2 regions of the Pseudomonas sp. 9.2(2024) genome follow, and region 2 is predicted to be linked to the other one. Evidence: riboswitches for the same ligand, from Rfam matches in the RefSeq annotation. Region 2 holds a riboswitch; the other holds the start of a gene.
What was found. Region 2 has a riboswitch for cobalamin ahead of ABFB52_RS16180 (CbtB domain-containing protein). Riboswitches for the same ligand answer to the same signal wherever they lie in the genome.
Positions count from the first base shown of each region.

Region 1: another riboswitch for cobalamin. It lies ahead of cobO (cob(I)yrinic acid a,c-diamide adenosyltransferase); the one in region 2 lies ahead of ABFB52_RS16180 (CbtB domain-containing protein).

Region 1 is NZ_CP155585.1:2,080,659-2,096,018, forward strand. It holds gene purM (phosphoribosylformylglycinamidine cyclo-ligase) at 1-1,025, opposite strand, end outside; gene ABFB52_RS09385 (DUF2066 domain-containing protein) at 1,401-2,459, shown strand; gene ABFB52_RS09390 (AI-2E family transporter) at 2,495-3,568, shown strand; gene hda (DnaA regulatory inactivator Hda) at 3,779-4,483, shown strand; gene ABFB52_RS09400 (NlpC/P60 family protein) at 4,698-5,318, shown strand; gene ABFB52_RS09405 (C40 family peptidase) at 5,538-6,074, shown strand; gene ABFB52_RS09410 (sorbosone dehydrogenase family protein) at 6,139-7,452, opposite strand; gene ABFB52_RS09415 (hypothetical protein) at 7,518-8,102, opposite strand; cobalamin riboswitch at 8,269-8,495, shown strand; gene cobO (cob(I)yrinic acid a,c-diamide adenosyltransferase) at 8,576-9,187, shown strand; gene ABFB52_RS09425 (cobyrinate a,c-diamide synthase) at 9,184-10,479, shown strand; gene bluB (5,6-dimethylbenzimidazole synthase) at 10,476-11,126, shown strand; gene cbiB (adenosylcobinamide-phosphate synthase CbiB) at 11,123-12,031, shown strand; gene cobD (threonine-phosphate decarboxylase CobD) at 12,024-13,031, shown strand; gene ABFB52_RS09445 (cobyric acid synthase) at 13,028-14,494, shown strand; gene cobU (bifunctional adenosylcobinamide kinase/adenosylcobinamide-phosphate guanylyltransferase) at 14,482-15,003, shown strand; gene cobT (nicotinate-nucleotide--dimethylbenzimidazole phosphoribosyltransferase) at 15,000-15,360, shown strand, end outside.
Region 2 is NZ_CP155585.1:3,618,252-3,633,611, reverse strand. It holds gene ABFB52_RS16220 (leucine-rich repeat domain-containing protein) at 1-3,872, shown strand, start outside; gene metH (methionine synthase) at 3,937-7,647, opposite strand; gene ABFB52_RS16210 (fatty acid cis/trans isomerase) at 7,806-10,100, shown strand; gene ABFB52_RS16205 (acyltransferase) at 10,160-11,161, shown strand; gene nfuA (Fe-S biogenesis protein NfuA) at 11,253-11,837, shown strand; gene cobM (precorrin-4 C(11)-methyltransferase) at 11,957-12,703, opposite strand; gene ABFB52_RS16190 (cobalamin biosynthesis protein) at 12,795-13,208, opposite strand; gene ABFB52_RS16185 (CbtA family protein) at 13,205-13,906, opposite strand; gene ABFB52_RS16180 (CbtB domain-containing protein) at 13,918-14,115, opposite strand; cobalamin riboswitch at 14,236-14,458, opposite strand.

The DNA of each region.
Region 1 (15,360 bases), 1.5 Mb from region 2:
GCCGCGCCTTCGGCAGCGACAGCGATCTGACCGATGACCCAAGGCTGCTCGCCGGCGTCACGCAGGGTGTTCAGGGCCACTTCAACGTGTTCCTGAGCCACGCAGATCACCATGCCCACGCCGCAGTTCAGCACGCGGTGCATTTCGGTTTCGTCGACGTTGCCTTTCTCTTGCAGCCAGTCGAAGACGGCCGGGCGGTTCCAGCTGGCCACGTCAACCACGGCTTGAGCGCCTTTTGGCAGAACGCGCGGGATGTTGTCCAGCAGGCCGCCACCGGTGATGTGGGCCATGGCCTTGACGGCGCCGGTGTCCTTGATCAGCTTGAGCAGCGGCTTCACGTAGATGCGGGTCGGGGCCATCAGCAGTTCGGTCAGTGGCTTGCCGTCGAGCTGAACGGTTTCGATGTCGGCACCGGACACTTCGATGATCTTGCGGATCAGCGAGTAGCCGTTGGAGTGCGGACCGGACGATGGCAGGGCGATCAGGGCGTCACCGGTGGCGACTTTCGAGCCGTCGATGATTTCGGCTTTTTCCACGACACCGACGCAGAAACCGGCCAAGTCGTAGTCTTCGCCTTCGTACATGCCAGGCATTTCAGCGGTTTCGCCGCCGACCAGCGAGCAGCCAGCCAGTTCGCAGCCTGCACCGATACCGGTGACCACAGTGGCGGCCACGTCGACGTTCAGCTTGCCGGTGGCGTAGTAGTCGAGGAAGAACAGCGGCTCGGCGCCGCACACCACCAGATCGTTGACGCACATGGCGACCAGGTCCTGGCCGATGCTGTCGTGCTTGTTCAGGTTAAGCGCCAGGCGCAGCTTGGTGCCCACGCCGTCAGTACCGGAAACCAGCACCGGCTGTTTGTAACCGGCCGGGATCTCGCAGAGGGCGCCGAAACCGCCCAGGCCGCCCATGACTTCCGGGCGCGCAGTGCGCTTGGCGACGCTCTTGATGCGTTCGACCAATGCTTCACCGGCGTCGATGTCTACACCGGCGTCCTTGTAGCTCAGGGAGGGTTGCTTGCTCATGATCCAGGCCTTTAGGGGAGGGGATTCAGGGGTAACGACCGAGTTCAGCGGGAACGCCGAATCCGACAGGGGCGATTGCCTCACGCGAAGTTCGGGGTGCCCGGCTGTTGCCGGTCTGCGAAGGCGCGCGATTTTATCAGGCTTGAGGGGCAGCGGCCATCCTCACGCCGACGGGCAGGGGCATATCGGTGGAAAAATTTTGCAATTGACGCTGTGGGCGACATCACGGGTGCCTGTATAAGGAACCGTCTATCGTTAGGACTGTGCAAAAACTTACCGACCGCGTGTGAATGTTTTGCGACGGCCTGTGGTCACAGGCTTGCCACAACGGTGCACGCGGCCTGTTCCAGCCGCTCTTGTCGACGGGAATTCTCCATGCGTTTTTGTAAATGGCTGTTAGTAGGTGGCTTGTCTCTGATCAGCCTGGCGAGCCAGGCCGAAAATCTCAAAGGTCTTTATCAGGTACGCGAACCGGTCACGGGTCAGTCGCCGGAGGAGCGTGATCGCGCGACCCAGGCTGCGCTGGATACGCTGGTGCTGCGGCTGACCGGCGACCCGAAAGCCCCGCAGAACCCGGGGCTGGCGACGGTTCGCAAGGATCCACAGCAGATCATCAGTCAGTTCGGTTTCGATGCCGGGCCGCCGGAAGTGCTGAAAGTCGATTTCGATCCGGGAACCACCGAGCAGGCGTTGCGCCGCGCCGGGCTGGCGCTGTGGGGTGCCAACCGGCCCTCGATCCTGAGCTGGTGGCTGAACGATTCGACCGAGGGTTCGAGTCTGGTGGGTGACGGTCAGGCCAGTGCCGCACCGTTGCGCCGCGCGGCCCAGCACCGTGGTTTGCCGTTGCGCCTGCCGCTGGCGGACTTGAGCGAGCAATTGGTCGCCACGGCGCCAGCGCTCGAGGGAGCCGACCCGGCGCCGCTGCGCAACGCTTCCGAGCGCTACAACGCTGACGCCTTGCTCGCCGTGCATGCTCGCGAAGAAAGCGGGCAGTGGCAGGCCAAATGGCAATTGTGGCTGGGCGACAAAAAAGAGGCGGGCAACGTGCAGGGCGCGGATCAGGCCGCGGTGGCCGATGCGGTGATGCTGGCGGTCACCGAACGTCTGGCGCCACGCTTTGTAGCCAAGCCCGGCGCGTCCGGCCAGCAGACCCTGGAAGTGCAGGGCATGAATCTGGAGCACTACGCGGCGCTGCTGCGGTTACTCGAACCGTTCGGCGTGCGTCTGCAGAGTGTCGATGCCGATCGCATCCTCTATCGGGTCAACGGCAGTGCCGATCAATTGCGAGCGCAATTGTCGCTGGCGAAGTTGCAGGAACTTCCGGCCGAGGCGCCGGCTCCGGTCGCTGCGCCTCAGCCTGCGGTCGCCGGGGCGCCGCCAGTTGCTGCGCCGACGCCGACACCGGCGGCGCCGTCCTTGCGGTTCCGCTGGTAGGTTTTCTTTCTTATATATAAGCAATGGAGTGTTACATGGCCGATACGCGGCGTTGGTTCTGGCTCGGTGGGGTGCTCCTGCTTTGCGCGTTTGTCTGGTTGCTGCATCCGATCCTCACGCCGTTTCTGGTGGCGCTGTTGCTCGCGTATCTGTTCGATCCGCTCGTTGATCGTCTGGAGCGCCTGGGGTTGTCCCGCACCTGGGGTGTGATCACGGTGTTCGCCTTGTTCACCCTGATCGTCACCGCGCTGTTGCTGGTGCTGGTGCCGATGCTCGCCAAGCAATTGCTGCGGCTGTATGAGCTGGCGCCGCAAATGCTCGACTGGTTGCAACACACCGCCGTGCCGTGGGCGCAATCGAAGCTGGGGCTGTCGGACGGCTTCTGGAAGTTCGACAAGGTCAAGGCCGCGATCAGCGAACACATGGGCCAGACCACCGACATCGTCGGTGTAGTGCTGAGTCAGGCGACGGCTTCGAGCCTGGCGCTGATCGGCTGGCTGGCGAATCTGGTGCTGATCCCGGTGGTGAGCTTTTACCTGCTGCGCGACTGGGACGTGATGATGGCCAAGATCCGCGGCCTGTTGCCCCGTGATCGCGAAGAGCGCGTGGTGGCGCTGGCGGGTGAATGCCATGAGGTGCTGGGCGCGTTCGTGCGCGGGCAGTTGCTGGTGATGCTGGCCTTGGGTGTGATCTATGCGGCCGGCCTGATGATTGTCGGGTTGGAACTGGGTCTGTTGATCGGTCTGATAGCAGGGCTGGCGGCGATCGTTCCGTACATGGGGTTCGTGATCGGTATTGGCGCCGCGCTGATTGCCGGGTTGTTCCAGTTCGGTGGCGATCTGTATCCGATGATCGGAATCGTCGCGGTGTTCATGGTCGGTCAGGCGCTGGAAGGCATGGTGCTGACGCCGTTGCTGGTGGGGGACCGGATCGGTCTGCATCCGGTGGCGGTGATCTTCGCGATTCTGGCCGGTGGCGAGCTGTTCGGCTTCACCGGTGTGCTGCTGGCATTGCCGGTGGCGGCGGTGATCATGGTGCTGGTGCGACACGTTCACGATCTGTACAAGGATTCCGACATCTATAGCGGGGTGGATGAGCCGGAGTTGTAATCGTGGCGCGCGGGCTGCCTGGTGGATTGCCGGGTTGGCCCGTCTCATGCAGGCCATGGCGCCAAAGAAACTGTCATAAAACCAGCACGTTAACGCAAACCTTTGATTTTGCTTGGGGTCTGTCGCATTGTGCGCTCCGCTTCACGGGTATAAACTTCGCTCACTTTACACAGAGGCCACTAACGGTTCCTTGGGAACTGTTCAGTCAGCATGAAACCGATTCAGCTGCCCCTAGGTGTGCGTCTGCGTGACGACGCCACCTTCATCAACTACTACCCAGGCGCCAATGCCGCTGCACTCGGCTATGTCGAGCGTCTATGCGAAGCCGACGCCGGCTGGACCGAAAGCCTGATCTATCTGTGGGGCAAGCACGGGGTAGGGCGCACGCATCTGTTGCAGGCCGCGTGCCTGCGCTTCGAGCAGATGGGGGAGCCGGCGGTGTACCTGCCGCTGGCCGAGTTGATGGATCGCGGCATCGAAATTCTCGACAACCTCGAACAGTACGAACTGGTCTGTCTGGATGACTTGCAGGTGATTGCCGGCAAGGCGGACTGGGAAGAGGCGATGTTTCATTTGTTCAACCGTTTGCGCGACAGCGGTCGGCGTCTGCTGATCGCCGCATCCACTTCACCGCGTGAACTGCCGATCAAACTCGCCGACCTGAAATCACGCCTGACCCTGGCGCTGATCTTCCAGATGCGTCCTCTCTCCGATGAAGACAAATTACGTGCCCTGCAATTGCGCGCATCCCGTCGCGGTCTGCACCTGACCGACGAAGTCGGGCATTTTATTTTGACTCGCGGTACCCGCAGCATGAGCGCGCTTTTCGATCTGCTGGAGCAGCTCGATCAGGCCTCTTTGCAGGCTCAGCGCAAGCTGACCATTCCCTTCCTGAAAGAAACCCTGGGCTGGTAAAACCGGGGCTTTCAGCCGGTTTCGGCATATTTCAGGCGCCAGAAAACCCGCTTTCCTGTGGGTTGCACAGGCCGCGTCTCGATTCAAATAGGCTTAAGCGCTTAGATGTTAACGAGAAACCGGGAAGTCACAAAAAGATCGATTGAATTTGCAAATGAGGCTGATAGCGGGCATAGTCTCGGCTTCTTTACAACTATCAGCCACGGTCGTGCCCATGCTAAAGCGCTTCGCACCCCTCGTGCCTCTCGCACTCGTCACCCTGTTGTTCGGTTGCGCTGCTCATTCACCTGTTAATCAAGAGCAGCAACAACAGGCTAAAAATTCTGCCACCGCCCAGTCTTCCGTTATTTACCAGGAAGAGCTGGACACCGAAAAAGAACTGGCCGACTTCAACGGCAAGAAGCCTTACCAGCTTCCGGTTCTGGCCGACAGCATCCTCGAACGCGGCATGTCCCTGATCGGTACCCGTTACCGTTTCGGCGGTACCTCTGAAGCCGGTTTCGATTGCAGCGGTTTCATCGGCTACCTGTTCCGCGAAGAAGCCGGCATGAACCTGCCGCGCTCCACCCGCGAAATGATCAACGTTGATGCGCCGCTGGTTTCGCGCAGCAACCTCGAGCCGGGCGACCTGCTGTTCTTCGCCACCAATGGTCGTCGCGGTCGTGTAAGCCACGCCGGGATCTACCTGGGCGACAACCAGTTCATCCATTCCAGCTCTCGTCGCAGCGGCGGTGTTCGCATCGACAGCCTGGGCGACAGCTACTGGAGCAAGACCTTCATCGAAGCCAAACGCGCTTTGGCGAACGCTCCAACCGTGGTTACCGCTCGCAAGTAATCACTCGATTGTCGCCACGCTCGTGGCGACAAAGCGGCCCTTCCGAGGCAATAGACTTAAACTTTACAAGGTGAAGTTAAAGTCTTACTTGAAGTTTGCCGCGTAGCCGCTAGAATCCTGTTCTATATTGATGGCAAACCGCCTGCGTCCCAACGCAGGCGGTTTTGTTTTCTGTCGAATCGGCAGTCAAAGCCTCAGCCAGATCAGGATGTTCTGCATATGACGATGTCGGCCCGCTTTGCCTTGATGTTCTTCGCAGCGCTGCTCAGCGGCTGCGCCAGCCGCACTCCGCCACCTGCGCCGGTGGTTCGTGCTCCGATCGTGTTCGGATCCTCTCAGACCTTTTCACCCGCTGCCGAAGACGTGCTGTTCCGCGCGCTCGGGCTGGTGGGCACACCTTATCGTTGGGGTGGCAATACACCGGACTCCGGGTTTGATTGCAGCGGCCTGATCGGCTTTGTCTACCGCGATGCCGCAGGCATCAGCCTGCCGCGTTCTACCCGCGAGATGATCGTCATGCAGGCGCCGAATGTCGGCAAGGAAGGGCTGCAGACTGGCGACCTGATTTTCTTCGCCACCAATGGCGGCTCACAGGTCAGCCATGCGGGGATCTACGTCGGGGAAGGGCGCTTCGTTCATGCGCCGGCCACCGGCGGCACGGTTAAGCTGGACAGCCTGTCGAAGGCGTATTGGCAGAAAGCCTATCTGAGCGCCAAGCGCGTTTTGCAGCCAGAGCATCTGGCGCATAACCCGTAACCCAGATACATAAAAACCCGTGGGAGCTGAATGGCTCCCACGGGTTTTTTATGCCGGCAACACACTAGCGGGTCGCTGACACCCGCCACACCTTGTTACCCACGTCATCGGCTACCAGCAATCCACCTTGTTGGTCGATCACTACGCCGACCGGGCGACCCAAAGCGTTCTCGTCCTTGTCGAGGAAACCTGTCAGCACGTCCACTGGCGTTCCGCTCGGCTTGCCGGCGGCAAACGGCACAAAGATCACCTTGTAACCGCTATGCGGCTTGCGGTTCCACGAGCCGTGCTGGCCGATGAATGCGCCTTCCTTGAACTGAGCCGGCAAGCGATTGCCTTCGGCGAAGGTCAGGCCCAGTGATGCAGTGTGCGGGCCAACGGCGTAGTCGGGAGCGATGGCCTTGGCCACCATGTCCGGCCGCTGTGGTTCCACGCGCACGTCGATGTGCTGGCCGTAGTAGCTGAACGGCCAGCCATAGAAGCCACCGTCCTTGACCGACGTGATGTAGTCCGGCACCAGGTCGCTGCCGATTTCGTCGCGCTCGTTCACGGCGGTCCACAGTGCGCCGGTTTGCGGCTCCCAGGCCAGGCCGTTGGGATTGCGGATGCCCGAAGCGAAAATCCGGTGGTTGCCGGTGGCGCGATCCACTTCCCAGATCGCCGCGCGGCCTTCTTCCTGATCGAGGCCGTTTTCGCCGACGTTGCTGTTCGAGCCGACGGTGACGTACAGCTTGCTGCCGTCTTTGCTGGCGATGACGTTTTTGGTCCAGTGATGGTTGAGCGTCCCGCCCGGCAGGTCGACGACCTTGATTGGCTGGCTCTTGATTTCGGTCGCGCCGGGCTCGTAGTTGAAGCGCAGCAGGCGATCGGTATCTGCCACGTACAGATCGTTGCCGACCAGGGTCATGCCGAACGGCGAGTTGAGGTTCTGCAGGAACACCGTGCGGGTCTCGGCCACGCCGTCATGATCGGCATCGCGCAGCAGGGTGATGCGGTTCGGACTGGGCACGCCGGCACCGGCACGCCCCATGACTTTTTTCATCACCCAGCCACGAATGCCCTTGCTGTCGTCCGGTTTTGGCGGGGCGTTGGTTTCTGCCACGAGTACATCGCCGTTCGGCAGTACGTAGAGCCAGCGCGGATGATCGAGATTTTCGGCGAAAGCCGCCACCTGAGTGCCTGCCGCTGCCGTCGGCTTCGCGCCGGCCGGCCAGCCAATGGCCGGGGCGATGTTCACCGTCGGGATCAGGGTCTTGTTCGGTTCGGGCAGTTTCGGTGACGGACCGGTGCCGTCGGAGACTTGCAGGCTGGAGGATTCACCACAGGCGGCGAGCCCTCCGGCGATCATGATGACGAAAACGAACTGGGGCTTGCGCATTGCTGATCTTCCCTATGAATGCATTCCTAAACATAGAGAAGCGCACAAGCCCGATGGTTCAACCCTCAGCCGTGGGCTTCCTTGAACAGCACGGCAATGCCGGGGTGATAGTTGCCGGCTTCGCTGCGCAATTTGCGGTAGGCGTAAGGAAAGTACCAGGCGACGGCGCAGGTGTGTTCCTTTTGCAGGTCGTCGACCATGTCCTGCAACTCTTCCGGGCTGGCGCTGTGCTGGGCTTTTTGCGGGGCCACGAACAGGCAGCCGAGTTTCAGGTCGCTGGCGTAGCTGATGCGCTTGGCGTCGCTGGTGATATCCGCCAGGGCCTGGGTCAGATTCAGACTGGTGACGCGCGGCCAGCGTTGGGTGGCCTGAATGAAGGCGCGATCTTCGGCGCCAGCGATAAACAGGTCGGCGCGAGCATTGCGCTCGCCTTCTTCGTTTTGTTTGCGGGTGGCGGTGTCGCGCAGGGTGACCAGTTCGGCCATCCAGGCAGCGGCCGAAAGCAGGCCGAGGTTGGCTTTTTCGTCGTGCCAATAAGGCGTGTCGTTGTCGCCGCGCACGGCGTTGTAGCGGTCGATACAGTCAAACCAGCGTTCCAGCACCGGGCGCAGGAATTCCAGCCGCGGATTGCTGATGATCATGCCTTGCATGGTGCTCTCCCTTGTTATTGTGATGTGCTCTCTGCAGTCAAAAAGCATGGCTCTTTGATATCACTGCTGGCAGTGTGGCACAAGATTGGCGTCAGTTAATTGATCGGCGGCAGTTATTCGCCGCACAAGCCCCTCTTCAATTGACGCTCCACCCCCAACCCTCTAACCTTCGCGGCTTGTTTCAGGTGCTCTGTGGCGCATGTCGACAGAGTGAAACAGGGAAGCCGGTGAGGCGGGTCTTCAAGCGATGAACCCTCACGATCCCGGCGCTGCCCCCGCAACGGTAAATGAGTAAAAGCTGCGTTTGATGCCACTGCGTAAAAGCGGGAAGGCGCGCAGCTAGGCCAACGCCGCTCATGAGCCCGGAGACCGGCCTGATCCATCCAGCGGCATCACGGTGGGCGATGCCAGGCTTGTTGCCGTCTATTCTTGTGCCTGCCCGCCGTTATCCAGCCTCAACGGAGAGCTCCCCCATGACTGATTCCCCCGAACGCGACGAGCGCCACCTGGCGCGCATGCAGCGCAAAAAAGCCGTGATCGACGAGCGCATCGCCAATTCGCCAGACGAATGCGGTCTGGTGCTGGTGCTGACCGGCAACGGCAAAGGCAAAAGCAGCTCGGCATTCGGCATGCTCGCGCGCGCCATGGGCCACGGCATGCAGTGCGGCGTGGTGCAGTTCATCAAGGGGCGCAACAGCACCGGCGAAGAACTGTTCTTCCGCCGCTTCCCCGAGCAAGTGCGTTTTCATGTGATGGGCGAGGGCTTCACCTGGGAAACCCAGGACCGCCAGCGCGACATCGCCGCCGCCGAAGCGGCCTGGGAAGTCTCCCGCGAACTGCTGCGTGATCCGTCGATCGGTCTGGTGGTGCTCGATGAACTGAACATCGCCCTCAAGCACGGTTACCTCGATCTGGATCAGGTGCTCAGCGATCTGCAAGCGCGTCCGCCGATGCAGCACGTGATCGTCACCGGCCGCGCTGCCAAGCCGGAAATGCTCGAGATGGGCGACACCGTCACCGAAATGGGCATGATCAAGCACGCCTTCCAGGCCGGCATCAAAGCGCAGAAAGGCGTCGAACTTTGAATCAACCACGTCACTGCCCGGCGGTACTGATCGCCGCACCGGCCTCCGGCCAGGGCAAGACCACCGTCACCGCCGCGCTGGCCCGTCTGCATCGCAATCAGGGGCGCAAGGTCCGCGTGTTCAAATGCGGCCCGGACTTTCTCGACCCGATGATCCTTGAGCGCGCCAGCGGTGCGCCGGTCTATCAACTGGACATGTGGATGGTCGGCGAGCAGGAGAGTCGTCGCCTGTTGTGGGAAGCCGCCGCTGAAGCCGATCTGATTCTGATCGAAGGCGTGATGGGCCTGTTCGATGGCACACCGTCGAGCGCCGACCTGGCCCGGCATTTCGGCGTGCCGGTACTCGGTGTGATTGACGGCACGGCCATGGCTCAGACCTTCGGCGCACTGGCCTTGGGTCTGGCGCGCTATCAGCCGGACCTGCCGTTTGCTGGCGTGCTGGCCAACCGCGTCGGCACCGTGCGTCATGCGCAATTGCTCGAAGGCAGCCTCACCGAAGGCCTGCGCTGGTACGGCGCATTGTCCCGGGAAACCGGGATCGAATTGCCAAGCCGCCATCTCGGTCTGGTGCAGGCCAGCGAACTGAATGACCTCGATGTGCGCCTCGACGCCGCCGCCGAAGCGCTGGCCGGCACTTGCGAGGTAGCGCTGCCACCGGCAGTGGAATTCGCCGCGCCAGAAGTTATTGAGACTGAAAAACTGCTTGAAGGTGTGCGAATTGCCGTCGCCCGCGACGAAGCCTTCGCTTTTACCTACGGCGCCAGTCTCGATCTGCTGCGGGCGATGGGTGCCGAGTTGAGTTTCTTCTCGCCGATCCGCGATACGCAATTGCCCGATGCCGACAGCTTGTACCTGCCCGGCGGATATCCGGAATTGCACCACGTTGCCTTGTCGCAGAACGCCGACATGCTCGAAGCGATCCGCGCGCATCACGCCGCTGGCAAACCGCTGCTTGCCGAATGTGGCGGCATGCTCTACCTGCTCGACTCGCTGACCGATGTCGAAGGCACCCGCGCTGATTTGGTCGGCTTGTTGAGTGGCGACGCCGTGATGCAAAAGCGCCTCGCCGCACTGGCGCTGCAAGAGGTCGACCTGCCGGAAGGCCTGCTGCGCGGCCACACCTATCACCATTCCCTGACCACCACCGAACTGACGCCGATTGCCCGTGGCCACAGCCCCAACGGCGGGCGCGGTGCCGAAGCGGTGTATCGGCAAGGACGGATGACCGCGTCGTACGTGCATTTTTACTTCCCGTCGAATCCGTCGGCGATTGCCGCACTGTTGGTGCCATGACCGACAACGCCTTCACTGACGCCGAGCGCGAAGCGGTCTACCGCGCCATCGCCGAACGCCGCGACATGCGCCACTTCAGCGGCGGCACGGTCGAGCCTGAACTGTTGCGCCGTTTGCTTGAAGCCGCGCATCAGGCGCCGAGTGTCGGCCTGATGCAGCCGTGGCGCTTCATCCGTATCAGCGACCGCGCGCTACGTGGCCAGATCCAGAACCTTGTTGAAGAGGAGCGCGTGCGCACCGCCGAAGCCCTCGGCGAGCGCAGTGACGAATTCATGAAGCTCAAGGTCGAAGGCATCAACGACTGCGCCGAAGTGTTGGTCGCGGCGTTGATGGACGATCGCGAGCGGCATATTTTCGGTCGTCGCACGCTGCCGGAAATGGACATGGCGTCGTTGTCCTGCGCAATCCAGAATCTCTGGCTCGCCGCGCGTGCCGAAGGCCTGGGCATGGGCTGGGTGTCGCTGTTCGAGCCACAGGCGCTGGCCGATCTGCTGAAACTGCCGGCCGGGGCCAAGCCGCTGGCGGTGCTTTGCCTGGGGCCGGTCAAGGAATTCTATCCGGCGCCGATGCTGGTACTCGAAGGGTGGGCGCAGGCGCGTCCGCTCAATGAGCTGCTGTATGAAAATTTTTGGGGAGTGAGTCAATGAGTGTGGCGTTGTTGAGTGTCGCCGCGGTTGCGCTGGATGCGCTGCTGGGTGAACCGAAACGCTGGCATCCGCTGGTGACGTTCGGCAATTTCGCCGGGCGCATCGAGCAACGTTTCAATAGCGCTGGTCGTGGTTGGCGCAGCCATGGCGTTACCGCGTGGGTGATCGCGGTGTTGCCGCTGACCCTGCTGGCTACGGCGTTTTCATGGGCGCCTTACGTGGGCTGGATCGTCGAGATTCTTGCGCTGTATTGCGCCCTCGGCATGCGCAGCCTGGGTGAGCACGTCGAGCCGGTGGCCAAGGCTTTGCGCGCCGATGATCTGGAAGAGGCGCGCAAGCGCGTGGGTTATCTGGTCAGCCGTCAGACCGATGAGCTGGACAGTACCGCCGTCGCCCGCGCCGCCACCGAATCGGTACTGGAGAACGGCAGCGATGCGGTGTTCGCTGCGCTGTTCTGGTTTGCCGTGGCCGGTGCGCCGGGCGTGGTGCTCTATCGTCTGAGCAATACGCTCGACGCGATGTGGGGCTATCGCAACGAACGCTTCGAGCGTTTCGGCTGGGCGGCGGCAAAAATCGATGACGTCCTCAACTACATTCCTGCGCGGCTGGTGGCGTTGACTTACGCGCTGCTGGGCAAAACCCGACTCGCGTTGAAATGCTGGCGCACTCAGGCGCCGAAATGGGACAGCCCGAACGCCGGCCCGGTGATGGCCGCCGGGGCGGGTGCCTTGGGCGTCGAGCTGGGCGGTCCGGCGATTTACCACGGCGAGCTGCACGAGCGTCCGCAACTGGGCGAGGGCGTGCCGGCGGATGCCGATTCCATTGATCGCGGCTGGCAATTGGTCCAGCGCGGGGTATGGTTATGGCTGCTGATTCTCTGCGTGGGGGCTGAATTCTATGCTTGAGCACGGTGGCCGGTTGCGCAGGGCGGCGCTCGAATACGGCATCGCGGAAGAAGACTGGCTCGACCTGTCCACGGGTCTGGCGCCATGGCCGTTTCCGGTCCCGGATATTCCGCTTCGGGCGTGGGCGCGCTTGCCGGAAAACGATGACGGTCTGGAGCAGGCCGCCTGCGATTACTACGGCGCCAGTCAGGTGTTGCCGGTGGCCGGTTCGCAGATGGCCATTCAGTTGTTGCCGCGATTGCGTCGGGCCGGCAAGGTCGGCGTGCTGTCGCCGTGTTATGCCGAGCATGCTGAAGCCTGGCGGCGCAGCGGCTATATCGTGCGTGAGGTGCTGGAGCAGGAAGTCGACTTCTTTCTCGACAGCCTCGACGTGCTGGTGGTGGTCAATCCAAACAATCCCACGGGCCTGAATCTGACCCCGGCGCGCCTGCTCGACTGGCATGCGCGGCTGGCCCAGCGCGGCGGCTGGCTGGTGGTCGACGAAGCGTTCATGGACAACACGCCGCAGCTGAGTCTCGCCCCGCATTCGCATCAAGTGGGATTGATCGTGTTGCGCTCGTTCGGCAAGTTTTTCGGTCTGGCCGGTGTGCGGCTGGGCTTCGTGCTGGCCGAGCGCAAGTTGCTCCGGTTGCTGGCCGAACAGGTCGGGCCCTGGGCCGTCAGCGGGCCGACCCGGGTGCTGGGGCAGGCTTGTCTGCGCGACACCGAAGGCCATACCCGCCAGCGCATCCGCAGCGACGAGGCCAGCGAACGATTGGCTGCGCTGCTTGAGCGGCACGGCTTCAAACCGCAGGGCGGCTGCGCACTGTTTCAGTGGCTGATCACCGAACAGGCCGCCGCGCTGCACGAATTCATGGCCCGCCGCGGCATTCTTCTGCGCCTGTTCGCGCACAACAGCAGCCTGCGTTTCGGGCTGCCCGCCGATGCCGCCGACGAGGCGCGCCTTGAGCAAGCACTGCAAGCATTCGCCAAGCATTGCTCCATGGAAAAACCAGCATGACCACATTAATGGTGCAGGGCACCACCTCCGACGCCGGCAAAAGCACGCTGGTGACGGCGCTCTGCCGCTGGGCCACCCGCCAGGGCGTTGCCGTGGTGCCGTTCAAGCCGCAGAACATGGCGCTCAACAGCGCGGTGACTGCCGACGGCGGCGAGATCGGTCGCGCGCAAGCGGTGCAGGCCCAGGCGGCGTTTCTCGAACCGCACACCGACATGAATCCGGTGCTGCTCAAGCCCAACAGCGACACCGGCGCCCAGGTCATCATCCACGGCCGCGCGGTCACCAGCATGAACGCCGTCGCCTATCACGACTACAAAGCCATCGCCATGCAGGCCGTGCTCGCTTCCCACGAGCGCTTGAGCGCCGCCTATCCGCTGGTGATGGTCGAAGGTGCGGGCTCGCCAGCCGAGATCAATCTGCGTGCCGGCGACATCGCCAACATGGGCTTCGCCGAAGCGGTGGATTGTCCGGTGCTGCTGATCGCCGATATCAATCGTGGCGGGGTGTTTGCCCATCTGGTGGGCACGCTGGAACTGCTGTCGCCGAGCGAACAGGCGCGGGTCAAAGGCTTCATCATCAACCGTTTTCGCGGCGACATCGCCTTGCTGCAACCGGGCCTCGACTGGCTGGAACAGCGCACCGGCAAACCGGTGGTGGGCGTGCTGCCGTACGTGATGGACCTGCATCTGGAAGCCGAGGACGGCATCGACCAGCGCCAGACCGACAAGGTCGAGCAAGTCCTGAAAGTGGTGGTGCCGGTGCTGCCGCGCATCAGCAACCACACCGATTTCGATCCGCTGCGTCTGCATCCACAGGTGGATCTGCAATTCATCGGGCCGGGGCAGGCGATTCCGCCGGCCGATCTGATCATTCTCCCAGGCTCGAAAAGCGTGCGCAGTGACCTGGCGTACCTGCGCGCCAATGGCTGGGAATCGGCTATCCGCCGTCACCTGCGTTACGGCGGCAAATTGCTGGGGATCTGCGGCGGTCTGCAAATGCTCGGCGAGCAGGTGCACGATCCGCTGGGCCTGGAAGGCGCGCCGGGCTCCAGCGCCGGTCTGGGGCTGCTGGCGTTTGAAACGCAGCTCGAAGCCGAGAAGCAGTTGCGCAATGTGCGCGGGCGTCTGGCGCTGGAAGATGCAGAGGTCAGCGGTTATGAAATTCATGCCGGCGTGACCACGGGAGCGGCGCTGGAAAAGGCTGCCGTGCATCTGGACGACGGTCGCTGCGATGGCGCGCAAAGTCTCGACGGGCAGATTTTCGGCACCTACCTGCATGGCCTGTTCGAATCGCCGGCGGCCAGTGCCGCGCTGTTGCGTTGGGCCGGTCTGAACGATGTGCAGGAGGTGGATTACCACGGCTTGCGTGAACGCGATATCGAGCGGCTGGCGGATCTGGTGGAGAAGCACCTGGATACCGGGCTGTTACGTGAACTCTGTGGAATCTCCCCATGCTCCAGTTGATCCTCGGCGGCGCCCGCTCCGGCAAAAGTCGCCTGGCCGAAAAACTCGCCACTGACAGCGCACTGGCCGTCACTTACATCGCCACCAGCCAGCCGCTGGATGGCGAAATGAATGAACGCGTCGCCCATCATCGTGCGCGTCGTCCCGTCGAATGGGCGTTGATCGAAGAACCGTTGGAACTGGCCCGTGTGCTGCGCGAAAACGCTGGCCCCGAGCGCTGCCTGCTGGTGGATTGCCTGACGCTGTGGCTGACCAATCTGCTGATGCTCGAAGACGCCGCACGTCTCGCCGCCGAACGCGAAGCCCTGCTCGAATGCCTGGTGTCGCTGCCGGGTGAAATCATTTTTGTCAGCAACGAGACCGGAATGGGTGTCGTGCCGCTGGGCGAATTGACTCGCCGCTACGTCGATGAAGCCGGTTGGCTGCATCAAGCTCTGGCCGAGCGTTGTCAGCGAGTCGTCCTGACGGTCGCCGGCCTGCCTCTGACTCTGAAAGGACCTGCGTTATGACCCAAGCCTGGTGGCTGAACCCGTGCAAATCGGTGGATACGGACGCCGTTGAAAACGCGGCGGCGCGTCAGCAGCAATTGACCAAACCCGCCGGCTCGCTCGGTCAGCTTGAATCGGTGGCGGTGCAACTGGCGGGATTGCAGGGCCAGGTCAAACCGACACTCGATCAGGTCTGGATCGCGATTTTTGCCGGCGACCATGGCGTTGTCGCCGAAGGGGTTTCCGCGTTTCCTCAGGAAGTCACCGGGCAGATGCTGCTGAACTTTGTCAGCGGCGGCGCGGCGATCAGCGTGCTGGCGCGGCAACTCGGCGCGCAGCTGGAAGTAGTGGATCTGGGCACTGTGAACCCGTCGTTGA
Region 2 (15,360 bases):
TGGAGGATGTCGATGCAAATGCTCGCAAGGCGCTGTTCGCGAAATTGCTGAACAGCGGCATGCTCGTGTTGAACACGGTTTCGATGCTTGTGCCCGTGCTGGGCGAAGTGATGATGGGGGTCATGGCTTGCCAGCTTCTGGAAGAGTCCATCGAGGGCGTGATCGAGGGGAGCGAAGGGGATCGACAGGCTGCCACCGCGCATCTGGTGGATATTGCAAGCAATCTGGCGTTGATCGCTTTGATGGGAGGCGTGGCAAAGGGGGCGGCCCGACTGAAGCCGGTCGATGCTGCCCCGGTTATCGAGGATCTGCATCCCGTCACGCGTCCTGATGGCCATGCGCGATTGAGAAAGTCCGATCTCGGAGGATATGAAAGCACGGTCCGCTTCGATCCAGGTGTCCGGCCCGATGCGTTGGGGCGTTACGAGATACAGGGCAGACACTTCATTCGGATCGAGGGCAAGACCTATGAGCAGGTGTATGACCGGGCGCTGGGGCGCTGGTGTATCAGGCACCCCGACAATCCGCATGCGTACCAGCCTGTCCTGACTCACAACGCGGCGGGAGCGTGGCGCCATACGCTCGAGAACCCGCTGAAATGGAGTCGGCAGACCTTGTTGCGGCGCATCGGACACATCACTGAAGCGTATACAGACGAACAACTTCTCACGATCGGTGAGATCAGCGGGGTCAGCGACAACGCGTTACGCAAGATGCACATGGATAATCTTTCGCCGCCTCCGGAACTCATGGATGCCTTGCGACTGTTCGATACTGATCGTGGTGTTGTGCAAGTCATCGAGCAATTGGCAGGCGATCTGGACATCGATCATCGCTATTTACACGCCTTGCCCTTGATCATCGAACTGCCGGGCTGGCCTGTCGGGCGCACTTTGAAGGTCTATGACACCCCCGACTTTACCGGGCCTTCCACCCGTTATGGTTCGGAACATCCAATGGAGGAGGTGGCGAATAAACCACCGATCCGGCTGAGCTGCAGCCATGTGCTCAATGGTGAGTTACCCGCCAGAATCCTGTCTGCCCTCGATGAGTCCGAGATATCCGCGTTATTCGGTGACAAGGAGGCGGGTGACCGGGTATGGCGACCTCAGGCTTTTCGGGATCTGCTGGCCGATTACGCCCGGACGAATCGTTCGACGCTGTTCGAAAGCCTGTACCAGGGCAGTGCCATCGCGGATCCCATGGTTGACAGGTTGCAGCGCGCTTACGCCGGACTCAGCGACGCCGCGGCGCAAGAGATTCTTCGCCACGTCAACGCTGACGACATGGCGATTTTGTACAGCACCGGGCGTATGCCGGACGCAATGCTGGAGGAGGCGCGATGGTATGCGCGGCGCGGTCGACTGGTTCGCGCGCTTGCCGGGCTGCACATGGAGCACATGATGTCGGCTGACACACGTCGTCTTGCCCTGCACACTTTGAGCAAGTTGCCTGGGTGGTCCGCTGATATGCAGCTCGATATCCGTGAGGGCCGCGTCGATGGCAGACAGATCGATTCCATCGGTCGCGAAACCGCGACTGTGCGAGGCAGCGTGGTCAAGAAGGGGCCGGTCTATCAGGCATTCAATGAACATGGTGTCGCGCTCAATGAGCTGCCGGTCTCGGGAAACGGTTTTTACGCTTCGGTCTTGCGCCTGCTGCCCGAGCCCTTTCGAAAGGCCCTCGGCTTGTCTGAAGCCGCCCGCGGGAGTGATCTTCAGCGAGCCATCACTGCTTACGCTATGGAGCATGCCGGCGATACGGCCACGATGCTAGCGCTGCACGGCCGCAGGACACTCAAGTTCAAGCCACCGCAGCGGATCAGAGAGCATCTGGTGGGTTACCACGCAAGCGGCGAAGGAGCGGTCGGGCTCTCCGGTCTGAACGCTTCGCTGGTCGTGAGATTGCTCAGCCTTTATCCGGATCTGAGCATTTCCAGGGCCAACGGCGTGCTCCTGAAGATGATTCGGACAGGCAAAAGCGATGCGCACATTCTTCAATTGCTGGAGGATCTGAGGCATCAATGGCTGGAACTTGAACAAACCCTGGACCATTGGGCCAATACCGGACCGAACCGGGCGCAAAAAGACCGGATCGCGACCCGCCTCAAAAGGTGCTGGCGAAAAAGGCCATTCGCCGAAGAAAACCCGACGTTGCGCCACCTGGATCTGGCCACTGATGAAGCATTGCCCGGTTTCTCGGCGGACTTCTCCCATGTCACGGTGATGCGACTTCAAGCGCCCCACGCCACCCTCGGACAGATGCGCGGATTCCTGCGCAATTTTCCCGAACTTGAATTCCTCGACCTCAGTGGCAACCACCTGGTCACCAACCCGATCCCTCGGGAGTGCTCTGCACGGCTGCTTGAGCTGGACCTTTCCGACAATCCCGTGAGTCGCCTGGATGTCACCGGGATGTGGCGTCTCGAATTGCTCGATTTGAAGGGGACGCGTCTTCAGGAATGGCCGCTCGGCGCTGACAATCTGCGCAACCTGAGATGGCTGGACCTGAGTAATACGTTGATTTCCGACATTCCACGGCAGGCCCTGGCCCGCGATGAGTGGGTGCTGAACATGAATCTGACAGGGACGCCACTGACCGATGACGCACGCTTGCAGTTGCGGGTCGCGCAGCAGCGATGCGAACTGGCGCTGGATCTGCCGCAGGGGTCGCTGGCGCAATTCATGCTCGAAGATGTGCCCGAGCAGGACAGTCGGCCGCTAGAGAACGGCACTCTGGTGGCTGGCCGGTTGATGCGTATACCCGCGCCAATACCATTCACGGATCATGTTCCGGCGTTTACCCGGCGTTTGCGCAGGGTGCATCCATCCCTGACCGAAGAAAAGGCCGAGGAAGTGGTCGAGGGTTTATTGCAGGACGCAAGCGTCGAACAGGTTAATGCGCGGATCGAAGACTGGAATCAGAGATTGGAGTCAATGACACGCCAGCTCAATGGCTGGATCTTTACGCGTCGATCAGGAAACACACTTTTTGGAGGGCACTGGTCGACGTCACAGGGTCGCCGGGAGGCCTCGCTCAGAATCATGGAGTGCTGGAGGAAGGGGCTGCTGGGGGCGGCGGCGCGTAGCGATCGAACGCTGGATCTGGCCAATATCTCCAGATTGGGAACACTGCCTCGACTGTCTCCAGAGTTTGCACACGTGGAAGGGCTTAGCCTGAGGGGGCTCGGTTTGAGCGGAGCAGACGTTCAAGAGTTTCTTCAGGCTTTTTCCCGGATACGCTGGGTGGATCTTGGTCTCAACGAGCTGAGTGCAGTGCCGTCGGTCATTGCTGGCATGGAGCGACTGGAAGAACTGGGGCTCATCGGTAACCGGTTCAACGATTTCCCGGCTCTTGTCGACGCATTGGGTCCCATGCCGCGGCTCAAATGGCTGAAGCTGAACTACAACCGTCTGACGGTTTTCAATGGAGTCACGGCCGAGCAATTACCGGCGTTGCGCTGGCTGGAGTTGAGCTTCAATCATATGAGGCAGTTCAACGGGCCTGTTAGCGCAACACTGGAAGTCCTTCATTTGAATGGCAATGACTTGCGCGAGTGGCCGGAAGGTGTGTTGCAGGCTGAGCGCCTGCTTTCGCTGAACCTGGAAGACAACCCGATAAGAGAGATTCCGCCAAGGGCGTTTGACGGAAACCACGACGTTTTGCTGGCGGGTACGCGAATGTCGCCCAACTGGCGTTCCTTGATGACGGACAGTCTGATTCGACTCAGGGCTCATCTCGACAGAGTGGGTGGTGAGCAGGTTTTGGGTATCAAGCGGGAGACGCTCGATTTTTGGCTTACCGATACCGAATTCGATCAGTTTGTTGGCTGGTCCGGCAGCGAGTCCGAACCTGGGGAGGAAGTCGGGTAACCCGAGCGTCACGGAGTCGAGCCCCTGTCTCAGTGCATCCGAGACAGGGGCTCTATTGCGTCAATCAGTTGTCGTAGCCGAGGTTCGGCGCCAGCCAGCGTTCGGTCAGGCTCAGTTCCTGGCCTTTGCGCGAGGTGTAGCTCTGCACCTGATCCTTGTCGATTTTGCCCACGGCAAAATACTGCGCCTGCGGATGGGCGAAGTACCAGCCGCTGACCGCTGCCGCCGGGAACATCGCGTAGTGCTCGGTGAGGAACACGCCGCTGCGACCGGCGCGCATTTCCTGGGCCTCAGGGTCGAGCAGGGCAAACAGCGTGGCCTTCTCGGTGTGATCCGGGCACGCCGGGTAGCCAGGGGCAGGGCGGATGCCGGAATACTGCTCTTTGATCAGCGCCTCGTTGTCGAGGACTTCATCCTTGGCGTAGCCCCAGTGCTCTTTACGCACCTGCTGGTGCAGCCACTCGGCGCAGGCTTCGGCCAGACGGTCGGCCAGGGCCTTGACCATGATCGAGTTGTAGTCGTCGCCAGCGTCCTGATAAGCCTTGGCCACTTCTTCGGCGCCGATGCCGGCGGTGGTGATGAAACCACCGACATAGTCGGTCACTTCGCTGTCCTTCGGCGCGACGAAGTCGGCCAGGGAGAAGTTCGGTTTGCCGTCGGTCTTGATGATTTGCTGACGCAGGTGATGCAGACGGGCCATAGGCTTGCCGTCATCGCCGTACAGCTCGATATCGTCGTCGTGCACCTGATTGGCCGGCCAGAAACCGAACACTGCACGGGCACTGATCAGCTTCTCGTCGATCAGCTTGGTCAACATCTCGCGGGCGTCCTTGTACAGCGAGGTCGCTGCTTCGCCTACCACTTCGTCTTCGAGGATGCGCGGGAACTTGCCGGCCAGATCCCAGGAGATGAAGAACGGCGTCCAGTCGATGTATTCGGCCAGTACGTTGAGGTCGATGTTGTCCAGCACGCGGGTGCCGGTGAAAGTCGGCTTGACCGGGGTGTAGGTGGCCCAGTCGAACTGCGGTTTTTTCGCGATCGCGGCGGCGTAGCTCAGGCGTTCGGTACGGGCGCTGCGGTTGGCGGTGCGTTCGCGGACGTCGATGTACTCTTCGCGGGTCTTCTGGACGAAACCGGCTTTCAGTTCCTTGGACAGCAGCTGTGTCGCCACGCCCACGGCGCGGGAGGCGTCGGTCACGTAGACCACCGCGTCGTTGCTGTACTTCGGCTCGATCTTCACCGCCGTGTGCGCCTTGGAGGTGGTCGCGCCGCCGATCATCAGCGGCAGGTGGAAGTCCTGGCGCTGCATCTCGCGGGCTACGTGGACCATTTCATCCAGCGAAGGAGTGATCAGGCCGGACAGGCCGATGATGTCGCATTTCTGCTCCTTGGCCACCTGCAGGATTTTCTCGGCCGGGACCATCACGCCGAGGTCGACGATGTCATAGCCGTTGCAACCCAGCACCACGCCGACGATGTTCTTGCCGATGTCGTGCACGTCGCCTTTCACGGTGGCCATCAGGATCTTGCCCTTGGCTTCCGGCTTGTCGCCTTTTTCCAGTTCGATGAACGGGATCAAGTGGGCCACGGCCTGTTTCATCACACGGGCGGATTTCACCACCTGTGGCAGGAACATTTTGCCGGCCCCGAACAGGTCGCCGACGATGTTCATGCCGGACATCAGCGGGCCTTCGATCACTTCGATCGGGCGCGCGAACGACTGACGGGATTCTTCGGTGTCTTCGACGATGTGGGTGGTGATGCCCTTGACCAGCGCATGCTCCAGACGTTTGTTGACGTCCCAGCTGCGCCATTCTTCGGTCTCGGCTTCCTTGACGCTGCCGTCGCCCTTGTACTTGTCGGCGATGGCGAGGAGGGCGTCGGTGCCTTCCGGCGTGCGGTTGAGGATCACGTCTTCAACGGCGTCGCGCAGTTCCTGCGGGATCTGGTCGTAGATCTCCAGCTGACCGGCGTTGACGATGCCCATCGTCAGACCGGCGCGGATCGCGTACAGCAGGAATACCGAGTGAATCGCCTCGCGCACCGGGTTGTTGCCACGGAACGAGAACGACACGTTGGACACACCGCCGGAGCTCAGGGCGTACGGCAGCTCGTCGCGGATGTAGGCACAGGCGTTGATGAAGTCCACAGCGTAGTTGTTGTGTTCTTCGATGCCGGTGGCTACGGCGAAGATGTTCGGGTCGAAGATGATGTCTTCCGGCGGGAAGCCGACTTCGTTGACCAGAATGTCGTAGGAGCGTTTGCAGATTTCTTTCTTGCGCGCTTCGGTATCGGCCTGGCCGGCTTCGTCGAACGCCATCACCACCACGGCGGCGCCGTAGCGCTTGCACAGTTTGGCGTGGTGGATGAACTGCTCGACGCCTTCTTTCATGCTGATCGAGTTGACGATGCCCTTGCCCTGAATGCACTTGAGGCCGGCTTCGATCACTTCCCACTTCGAGGAGTCGATCATGATCGGTACGCGGGAGATGTCCGGCTCGCCGGCAATCAGATTGAGGAAGGTCACCATGGCCTTCTTCGAATCGAGCATCCCCTCGTCCATGTTGATGTCGATCACCTGGGCGCCGGCCTCGACCTGTTGCAGGGCGACTTCCAGGGCTTCGGTGTAGTTGTCTTCACGGATCAGGCGGGCGAATTTTGCGGAACCGGTGATGTTGGTCCGCTCGCCGACGTTGACGAACAATGAGCTGCGATCAATGGTGAACGGTTCCAGACCCGACAGGCGGCAGGCCTTGGGAATGTCCGGAATCTGCCGTGGCGCGTAACCGGCGACAGCTTTGGCGATGGCTTCGATATGGCCCGGCGTGGTGCCGCAGCAACCGCCGACAATGTTGAGGAAACCGCTCTGGGCGAATTCTTCGATGACTTTGGCGGTGTCCACCGGCAGCTCGTCGTACTCGCCGAATTCGTTCGGCAGGCCGGCGTTCGGGTGCGCCGAAACGTGGGTGCTGGCCTTGTCCGACAGCTCTTCCAGGTACGGACGCAGTTCGCGGGCGCCGAGGGCGCAGTTCAGGCCCACCGAAATCGGCTTGGCGTGGGCCACGGAGTTCCAGAACGCTTCGGTGGTCTGGCCCGACAGGGTCCGGCCGGAGGCGTCGGTGATGGTGCCGGAGATCATGATCGGCAACTCGAAGCCCAGTTCTTCGAACACGCCTTGCACGGCGAAGATCGCGGCTTTGGCGTTGAGGGTGTCGAAGATGGTTTCGATCAGGATCAGGTCGGCGCCGCCCTCGATCAGGCCTTTGGTGGCCTCGGTGTAGTTTTCCACCAGCTCATCGAAGGTGACGTTGCGATAGCCCGGGTTGTTGACGTCCGGCGACAGCGAGCAGGTGCGGCTGGTCGGGCCGAGCACGCCGGCGACGAAACGCGGCTTGTCCGGGTTCTCGGCGGTCTTGGCGTCAGCGACCTTGCGCGCCAGTCGTGCGCCTTCTACGTTGAGTTCGTAGGCCAGTTCTTCCATGCCGTAGTCAGCCATGGAAATGCGGGTGGCGTTGAAGGTGTTGGTCTCGAGGATGTCGGCGCCGGCATCCAGGTAGGCTTTCTCGATACCGCCGATCACGTCAGGACGGGTAATGACCAGCAGGTCGTTGTTGCCCTTGACGTCGCTCGGCCAGTCGGCGAAGCGTTTGCCGCGATAATCCTGCTCTTCGAGCTTGTAGCTCTGGATCATCGTGCCCATGCCGCCGTCGAGAATCAGGATGCGCTCTTTGAGAGCTTGCTTGAGATCTTGAAGGCGAACGCTGCGATCGGACATTGGGACTACTCGAAAAAGACCATGACGAAGGGCCGGGATCATAACAAACCTGTGCGGTTTTAGAGCATGTCGAGCTTTTGCATGAATATCGCTCATGTTGGTACGGGCGTCATAACGGTAGAATCGCGGCGTTTTTCTTCAGGATCAGGATCAGGGACATGTCGTACCGCGTCATCAGCATTGCATTGCTGTTTTTAAGCTTTGGCGCGGCGGCGCAGAGTCCCGCTATTTCTTCTTCTATCTCCTACACCCGAGACATCCAGCCGATCTTCACCGAGAAGTGCGTGGCCTGCCATGCGTGCTACGACTCTGCCTGTCAGTTGAACCTGGGCAGCGGCGAAGGCGCGGCCCGTGGCGCGAGCAAGATGCCGGTCTACGATGGCGAACGCACCCAGGCGGCACCGACCACGCGGCTGTTCTACGACGCCTTCGGCAAACGCGCCTGGCAGCAAAAGGACTTTTATTCGGTACTCGACGCCCAAGGCAGTCAGGCCGCTCTGATGGCACGCATGCTGGAGTTGGGACACAAAACGCCGCTGACACCCAACGCCAAACTGCCGGAAGACATCGTGCTGGGCCTCAACCGCGAGAACCTGTGCGCGATGCCTGCCGAGTTTGACGGCTACGCCGGCGCCCATCCGAAAGAGGGCATGCCGCTGGCGGTGACCGGCCTGACCGATCAGCAATACCAGACGCTGCAACGCTGGCTGGCATCCGGCGCCCCTATCGACGAGCAAGGTCTGGCGCCGAGCACCAGGGAAGCGATGCAGATCGTCCAGTGGGAAAACCTGCTCAACCAGCCCGGCGCACGGGAAAGTCTGGTCGGGCGCTGGCTGTACGAGCACTGGTTCCTGGCGCACCTCTATTTCAAGGACGGCGAGCCGGGGCATTACTTCCAGTGGGTGCGTTCGCGCACGCCGACCGGCCAGCCGATCGATCTGATCGCCACGCGCCGCCCGAACGACGATCCGGGCACCCAGGTGTATTACCGCCTGTGGCCGGTGCAGGGCGTGATCGTGCACAAGACCCACATCACTTATCCGCTGAGCGCGGCGAAGATGGCGCGGGTCAAAAGCCTGTTCTACAACGGCAACTGGCAGGTCAATGCCTTGCCGGGCTATGGGCCGCAGAGCCGGGCCAACCCGTTCGCGACCTTCGAGGCGATCCCGGCGCAGGCGCGTTATCAGTTCATGCTCGATAACGCCGAATACTTCGTGCGCACCTTCATTCGCGGCCCGGTGTGCCGTGGGCAGATCGCGACCGACGTGATCCGCGACAACTTCTGGGCGCTGTTCCAGGCACCGGAACACGACCTGTACATCACCGACCCGAACTATCGCGGCCAGGCCACGCCGTTGCTGGCCATGCCGGGGCAGAACGACGATGTCGGCAGTGTCCTGAGCCTGTGGCACAACTACCGCAACAAGCGAAACCAGTACGAAGCCCTGCGCCGTGACAGCTACGCCGACCTGCCGGCGCCGAGCTGGTCGACCCTCTGGGCCGGCAACGACAACGCCTTGCTCAGCATCTTCCGCCACTTCGACAGCGCTTCGGTGACCAAAGGCTTGATCGGCGAAGTGCCGCAGACCATGTGGCTGTTCGACTATCCGCTGCTGGAGCGCACTTATTACCAGCTGGCGGTGAATTTCGATGTGTTCGGCAATGTCTCCCATCAGGCGCAAACGCGCCTGTATTTCGACCTGATCCGCAACGGCGCAGAACAGAACTTCCTGCGCCTGATGCCTGCCGATTCCCGCGAGAGTTACCTCGACGATTGGTACCAGAGCAGCGGCCAGTTCAAGATGTGGCTCGATTACGAAGCCATCGACGACGACAAGCCGACTGCGTTGAAACTCGACGAGAAAGACCCGAAACGCGATTTCGCCATGCAATTGCTGGCGCGTTACGGCGATCTCAACGCGCGTCCGGATCCGATCAACCGCTGCGAAGATGCCTATTGCTCACGCCCGAACATCGACCCGGCCCTGCAGAACGCCGAGCAGGCGCTGAGTCGCCTGACCTCGCGCCCGGCAGCGGGCCTGAAAGTGATCGATCAATTGCCGGAAGCGACGATGCTGCGGGTCGAAACCCGCAGCGGCAAACGCGAGGTCTACAGCCTGCTGCGCAACCGCGCCCACAGCAACGTGGCGTTCCTGCTCGGTGAATCCCTGCGTTATCAGCCGGGGCTGGACACGCTGACGATTTATCCGGGCGTGCTCAGCAGCTACCCGAATTTCATGTTCAACATCCCGGCGGATCAGGTGCCGGCGTTTGTCGACGCCATGGAAAGTGCAAGGGACGCGGCGCAGTTCGAGAAAATCGTCGAACGTTGGGGCATCCGCCGCAGCCATCCGCAGTTCTGGTTCTATTTCCATGACCTGAGCCAGTACATCCACGAAACCGATCCGGTGGAAGAGGGCGTGCTGGACATGAACCGGTACGAGAATCTTTGATCGTTTGAGCGATGGCGGTTGTCCCAATCCTGTGAAGTACGGGATCGGGAGCGCCATCGATGTTGATTTCAGTGCAGGCCCTGCGAGCGCTCGCCGCGTGGGCGGTGGTCTGCCATCACTTCATGCAGATTTTCTTCGATTTCGAGGCGCGCGGGCCAATAGGGCAGCTGTTCATCGACAAGGGCGCCGTGGGCGTCGATATCTTTTTCGTGATCAGCGGGCTGGTGATTTTCCTGTCCACCGAAGGCAAGGCACTGCCGCCGGCGCGGTTTCTGTTGTATCGACTGTTCCGTATTGTCCCGGCGTATTGGCTCTACACGGTGCTCATGGCGTTGCTGGTGGTGTTCGCCCGGCCGTTGCTGCCGGATCAGACGGTGGACTGGAGTCATTTGCTGCTGTCGTTGCTGTTTATCCCGACGGAAAACCCCGGCGGCTACGGGATCTATCCGACCCTGAATGTCGGCTGGACCCTGAATTACGAAATGCTGTTCTACGTGCTGTTCGCCTGGGCGCTGCTGTTCCGGCTGCAAGTACGTTTGCTGGTGGTTGCGGCGCTGCTGTTTGCGGTGTGTCAGGCCTGGACCGGGTTTGGCTGGGTCAGCGAGTTTTATCGCTCGGACATCGTTTATGAGTTCCTGCTGGGGATCGGCATCGGCATGCTTTACCGTCGCGGCTGGATCGGGCCGGCGCTTTGGCTGCCCTTATTGGGGATCGGCGCGGCGTTGCTGGCGATCTATCACCTGCCGCCGGAACCCCGATTGCTGAACTGGGGCGTGCCCAGTGCGGTGCTGGTCATGGCCAGTATGGCGCTGGAGCGGCATGTCGAGCGCAACAGGCTGCTCAAGCTGCTGGGTGACTGTTCGTACTCGGTGTATCTGATGCACGTGCTGGTGCTGTCGGCCGGCGGTTATCTGGCCCGACGCTACGGGATCAACCCGTATTTGATGTTTGTCGTCTGTGCGCTGGCCATCGCTATCGGTTCGTGGCTGAGCTACGAATGGGTGGAAAAACGCAGTTATCAATGGCTTAAAGCGCGGATTGACGGTGAACCTGGCACCTAGCCGATTTGCGAACTATTCCTACGTAAATACTAGGACTTTGTGCCGCGCGCCGATTGGCGTAAACTCCGCCTCAAGCCTGCGAGGAGTCTCCATGACCGCTATTACCATTACCGACGCCGCCCATGATTACCTGGCCGATCTGCTCTCCAAGCAGAACACCCCGGGCATCGGCATCCGCGTTTTCATCACCCAGCCTGGCACCCAGTACGCCGAAACCTGCATTGCCTACTGCAAGCCGGGCGAAGAGAAACCTGAAGACACGGCGCTGGGGCTGAAAAGCTTCACCGCTTACATCGACTCGTTTAGCGAAGCGTTTCTCGATGATGCCGTCGTCGACTACGCCACCGACCGCATGGGCGGCCAGCTGACCATCAAGGCGCCAAACGCCAAAGTCCCGATGGTCAACGCCGACAGCCCGATCAACGAGCGCATCAACTACTACCTGCAAACCGAAATCAACCCGGGGCTGGCCAGCCACGGCGGTCAGGTCAGCCTGATCGACGTCGTTGAAGACGGCATTGCCGTGCTGCAGTTCGGCGGCGGTTGCCAGGGCTGCGGCCAGGCGGACGTGACCCTGAAGGAAGGCATCGAGCGCACCCTGCTCGAGCGTATTCCGGAGCTCAAGGGCGTTCGCGACGTGACCGACCACACGCAGAAAGAAAACGCCTACTACTAAGGTGTTCGCTGCGGCATGAAAAACGGCGCCCCGTGAGCGCCGTTTTTTTATGCGTGAGATTCAATTGATCGTTCCCACGCTCTGCGTGGGAATGCAGCCGTGGACGCTCCGCGTCCCATTCACGGTCTGTACAGGTGCGCATGCCCCGCGCGATACAGCGACGACTCGCTAAAGTGATCGCTACCCAACACCCGCCCTACCAGAATCAACGCCGTACGCCGAAACCCCTTCGCCGCCACCTTCTCGGCAATATCTTCCAGCGTCCCTGTCACCCAGTCCTGATCCGGCCACGTCGCCCGGTGAATCACCGCGATCGGGCAATCCGTGCCGTAATGCGGCAGCAGTTCGGCAATGATCTTCTCCAGATGATTGACCCCCAGATGAATCGCCATGGTCGCCCCGTGCTGCGCCAGGTTGCCGAGCTCTTCGCCGGCAGGCATCGCGGTCTTGTCGGCATAACGGGTCAGAATCACGCTTTGCGAGATGTCCGGCAGGGTCAGTTCGGCGCCCAACAGCGCGGCGCACGCGGCGGTGGCGGTCACGCCGGGAATGATCTCGAACGGAATATCCAGCTCGCGCAAATAACGAATCTGCTCGCCAATGGCGCCATACAGACTCGGATCCCCCGAATGCACCCGCGCCACGTCCTGGCCCTTGGCATGGGCGGTCTTGATCAGGTCGATGATCTGTTCCAGGTGCAGCTCGGCGCTGTTGACCAGGGTTTCAGCGCAATGACCTTCCAGCACCGCCGTCGGCACCAGCGAACCTGCGTAGATGATCACCGGGCAACTGCGGATCAGCCGCTGGCCTTTGACAGTGATCAATTCCGGGTCGCCGGGGCCGGCGCCGATGAAGTAAACGGTCATCGTTGGATCCTGTAGAAAAGGGGCAGGGCGGTGCTTCACAAGCCTTTCAGATGAAGAATGCTCATGATCGAAAGCGGGGATTATCGGGATTTTACGCCGCGCCGGCCAATGCCAGAGTTGCCTGAGCGTACTTTTGCCGGGAAATCAGCAGTTTTGCCGGGCCGCTGATCAACTGTTCGGCGAGCGCCAGAGCAGCACTTTCCGCTACGCCGTAGCAACCGGTGCGTTCGAAGGCGATCTGCGAATGGTGACTCAAACGTTGCTGATAACTGGCCAGTTCCTCGCTGCTGAAATACAGCAACGGCAGCGCCAGTTGGGCGGCGAGTTCCTGCAAACCGGGTTCATCGCGCTTGAGGTCGATGCTGGCGAGCGCCTTGACCTTCTCAAGATCAATTCGATGCGCCTGCAACGCCTGATCAAGCAATGCACGCAGCGTGCTGGCCGGGCAGCCGCGCTGGCAGCCCAGGCCGACCACGAAGGTCGGCGCTGCGCTGTCATTGGTCATGCGTGGTACTGACCTTCGCTTTTGCGGCGGAACAACCAGGCGCTGATCAGGCCCAGGGCCAGCCAGAACGCGACGTTGGTCAGCTGCGAAGCGATTTTGAACTGGGCTTCGAGGGCTTCCGGGGCGAGCATCGAATGCACTTCCGGTTGCGGCGCGCCGATCACGTGCGGCACGGCAAGGATCGCCACGCCGAGGATCTTCATCAGCCAGTTACGGCTGAACGCGATCAAGGCCAGGCCGACAGCGGTGGAGGCCGCAGTGCCGATCCACCACATCTGCCGCGAGGCCAGATCCGCAGCGGCAGTGCCCGGCAGCTCAGGTGGCAGGCCCATGGTCGGGGCGAGCACGAAGGTCGCGTAACCGGCCAGGCCCCAGAGCAGGCCTTGCGAAGTCTTGGTCGGCGCACGCAGGGTGTACAGGCCCGCCAGCATCAGGGCGAAACCCACGGCAACCACCAGATTGCCGCCGGTGGTGGAGACCACGCGCTGCCAGCCGTCTTCCGGCTCCCAGGCTTCGGCATCGTGGGTGTGGGCGGCGGTGCCGGCGGCGTGTTCGTGAACTTCGGCAACCGGTTCGGCTTTCTCGAAGGTTTCGGCCTGCAAAATCAGCGGCGAAACCCAGAAGCTTTGCAGCAACGTCAGGAGCAGGGCGGCCAGAAGGCCGGTGAAACCTGCGGTCTGCGCAATACGCTTGATCATGTCGTCAGGTCTCAGTGGCACGGGAACGCGGCGCTGTGGCGGGTATCGTGGGCGGCGTTGTGTACCGCTTCGATGTGCGAGAAACCGGCGAAATACACAAGGCACGCACCGAGAATCGACGCGCAGACGGCGGCGGTCAGGCGTTGGCTCAGGGTGGTGGTGCTGGAGATCTTGTCCGAATTGCTGCCGGTGCTGCTGATGATCGACATGGCGCTTCCCTCTGGAGTGTCAGCGGGTGAATAGAGCGCATGAAAACCCCTGCGGCCGGGCACGCAGAGGTTCGAACAGCGCCCGCCCACCGCGGGTTTGTTATGTTCAGTAACGCAAGACGCGCACTGTGTGTTGCGGGCCGGTCTCCGGGCTCACGAGGGGTTGGCGTCTGGCCGACCTGCAAGCGTCACCTTCCCATGCCTGTGGGCACAGTGGATCTGACGCTTCGCTCGCTTACCGTTGCGGGGGCAGCACCGGACTGACATGGCTTTAGAGTAAAGCACATGATTCACCGGTTTCCCGTTTCACCCTGTGAAGGGCACCCGTAACAAGTTGTGTAGGAGACCATGGGTTGGGGAATTTAGTCAATTTTGTGGGCAGATCCGTTGCTGTGGTAACGGCCTCTTAGGGTTCCGCCCTTACGGCGGGTCACTTTTGGCAAACGCCCCAAAAGTAACCAAAAGGTCTCTAACCCTGACGTACGGCCCCTCGCTGAGGCTCGTGGTTCCTTCGCTCCGGGATTGATCCGGGGGCATCGCCTACGGTTTGCTTCGCTGCACCTCCTCTCGATGTGTTTGGCTTCGCCAAACGGTCGCTACGCTCCCACCCCCGGATCAATCCCTCCACTCAGCCTGCCGACGGGCCCTGCGATCAAAAGCGGTACTCGAGCTAACGCTCATCGTGTTGAGTGGTGAGGGGCGGGTGTTCGGCTTTGGTTTTTTGGTGGGTTTACCCCTCACCCCAGCCCTCTCCCCGAGGAGAGGGAGCCGATTTTTGTGCTTTTCAAAGCCTGAGGTCGACTCGGTATTGCACGTCGGCGTAGCTCCCGCAAGCACCTCGGTCAGTTCCCTCTCCCTCCGGGAGAGGGCTAGGGTGAGGGGGCTCTTGATCTGGCTTTTGCTCTAGCTCTGGCTCTGGCTCTAGCTTTTGATCTTTAGCCCCTTCGGCAGGCCGAGCGGAGGTGTCCATCAGGGGGTAGGCGCGCAGCGCCGTGCGGCGAAGCCGCATACATCGAGAGGAGGTGCAGCGAAGCAAACCGTAGGCGATGCCCCCTGATGGACACCGTAGCGAGGGAACACTGAGCCTAAGCGAAGTGCCGTACGCCGGGGCTCAGCCTTTTTGGTTACTTTTTCGGCGTTTGGAAAAAGTGACCCGCCGTAAGGGCGGAACCCTAAGAAGCCGTTACCGCAGCAACGGATATGCTCACAAATCCCAAAACCAAAAAACAACGGCCATTGACCCAT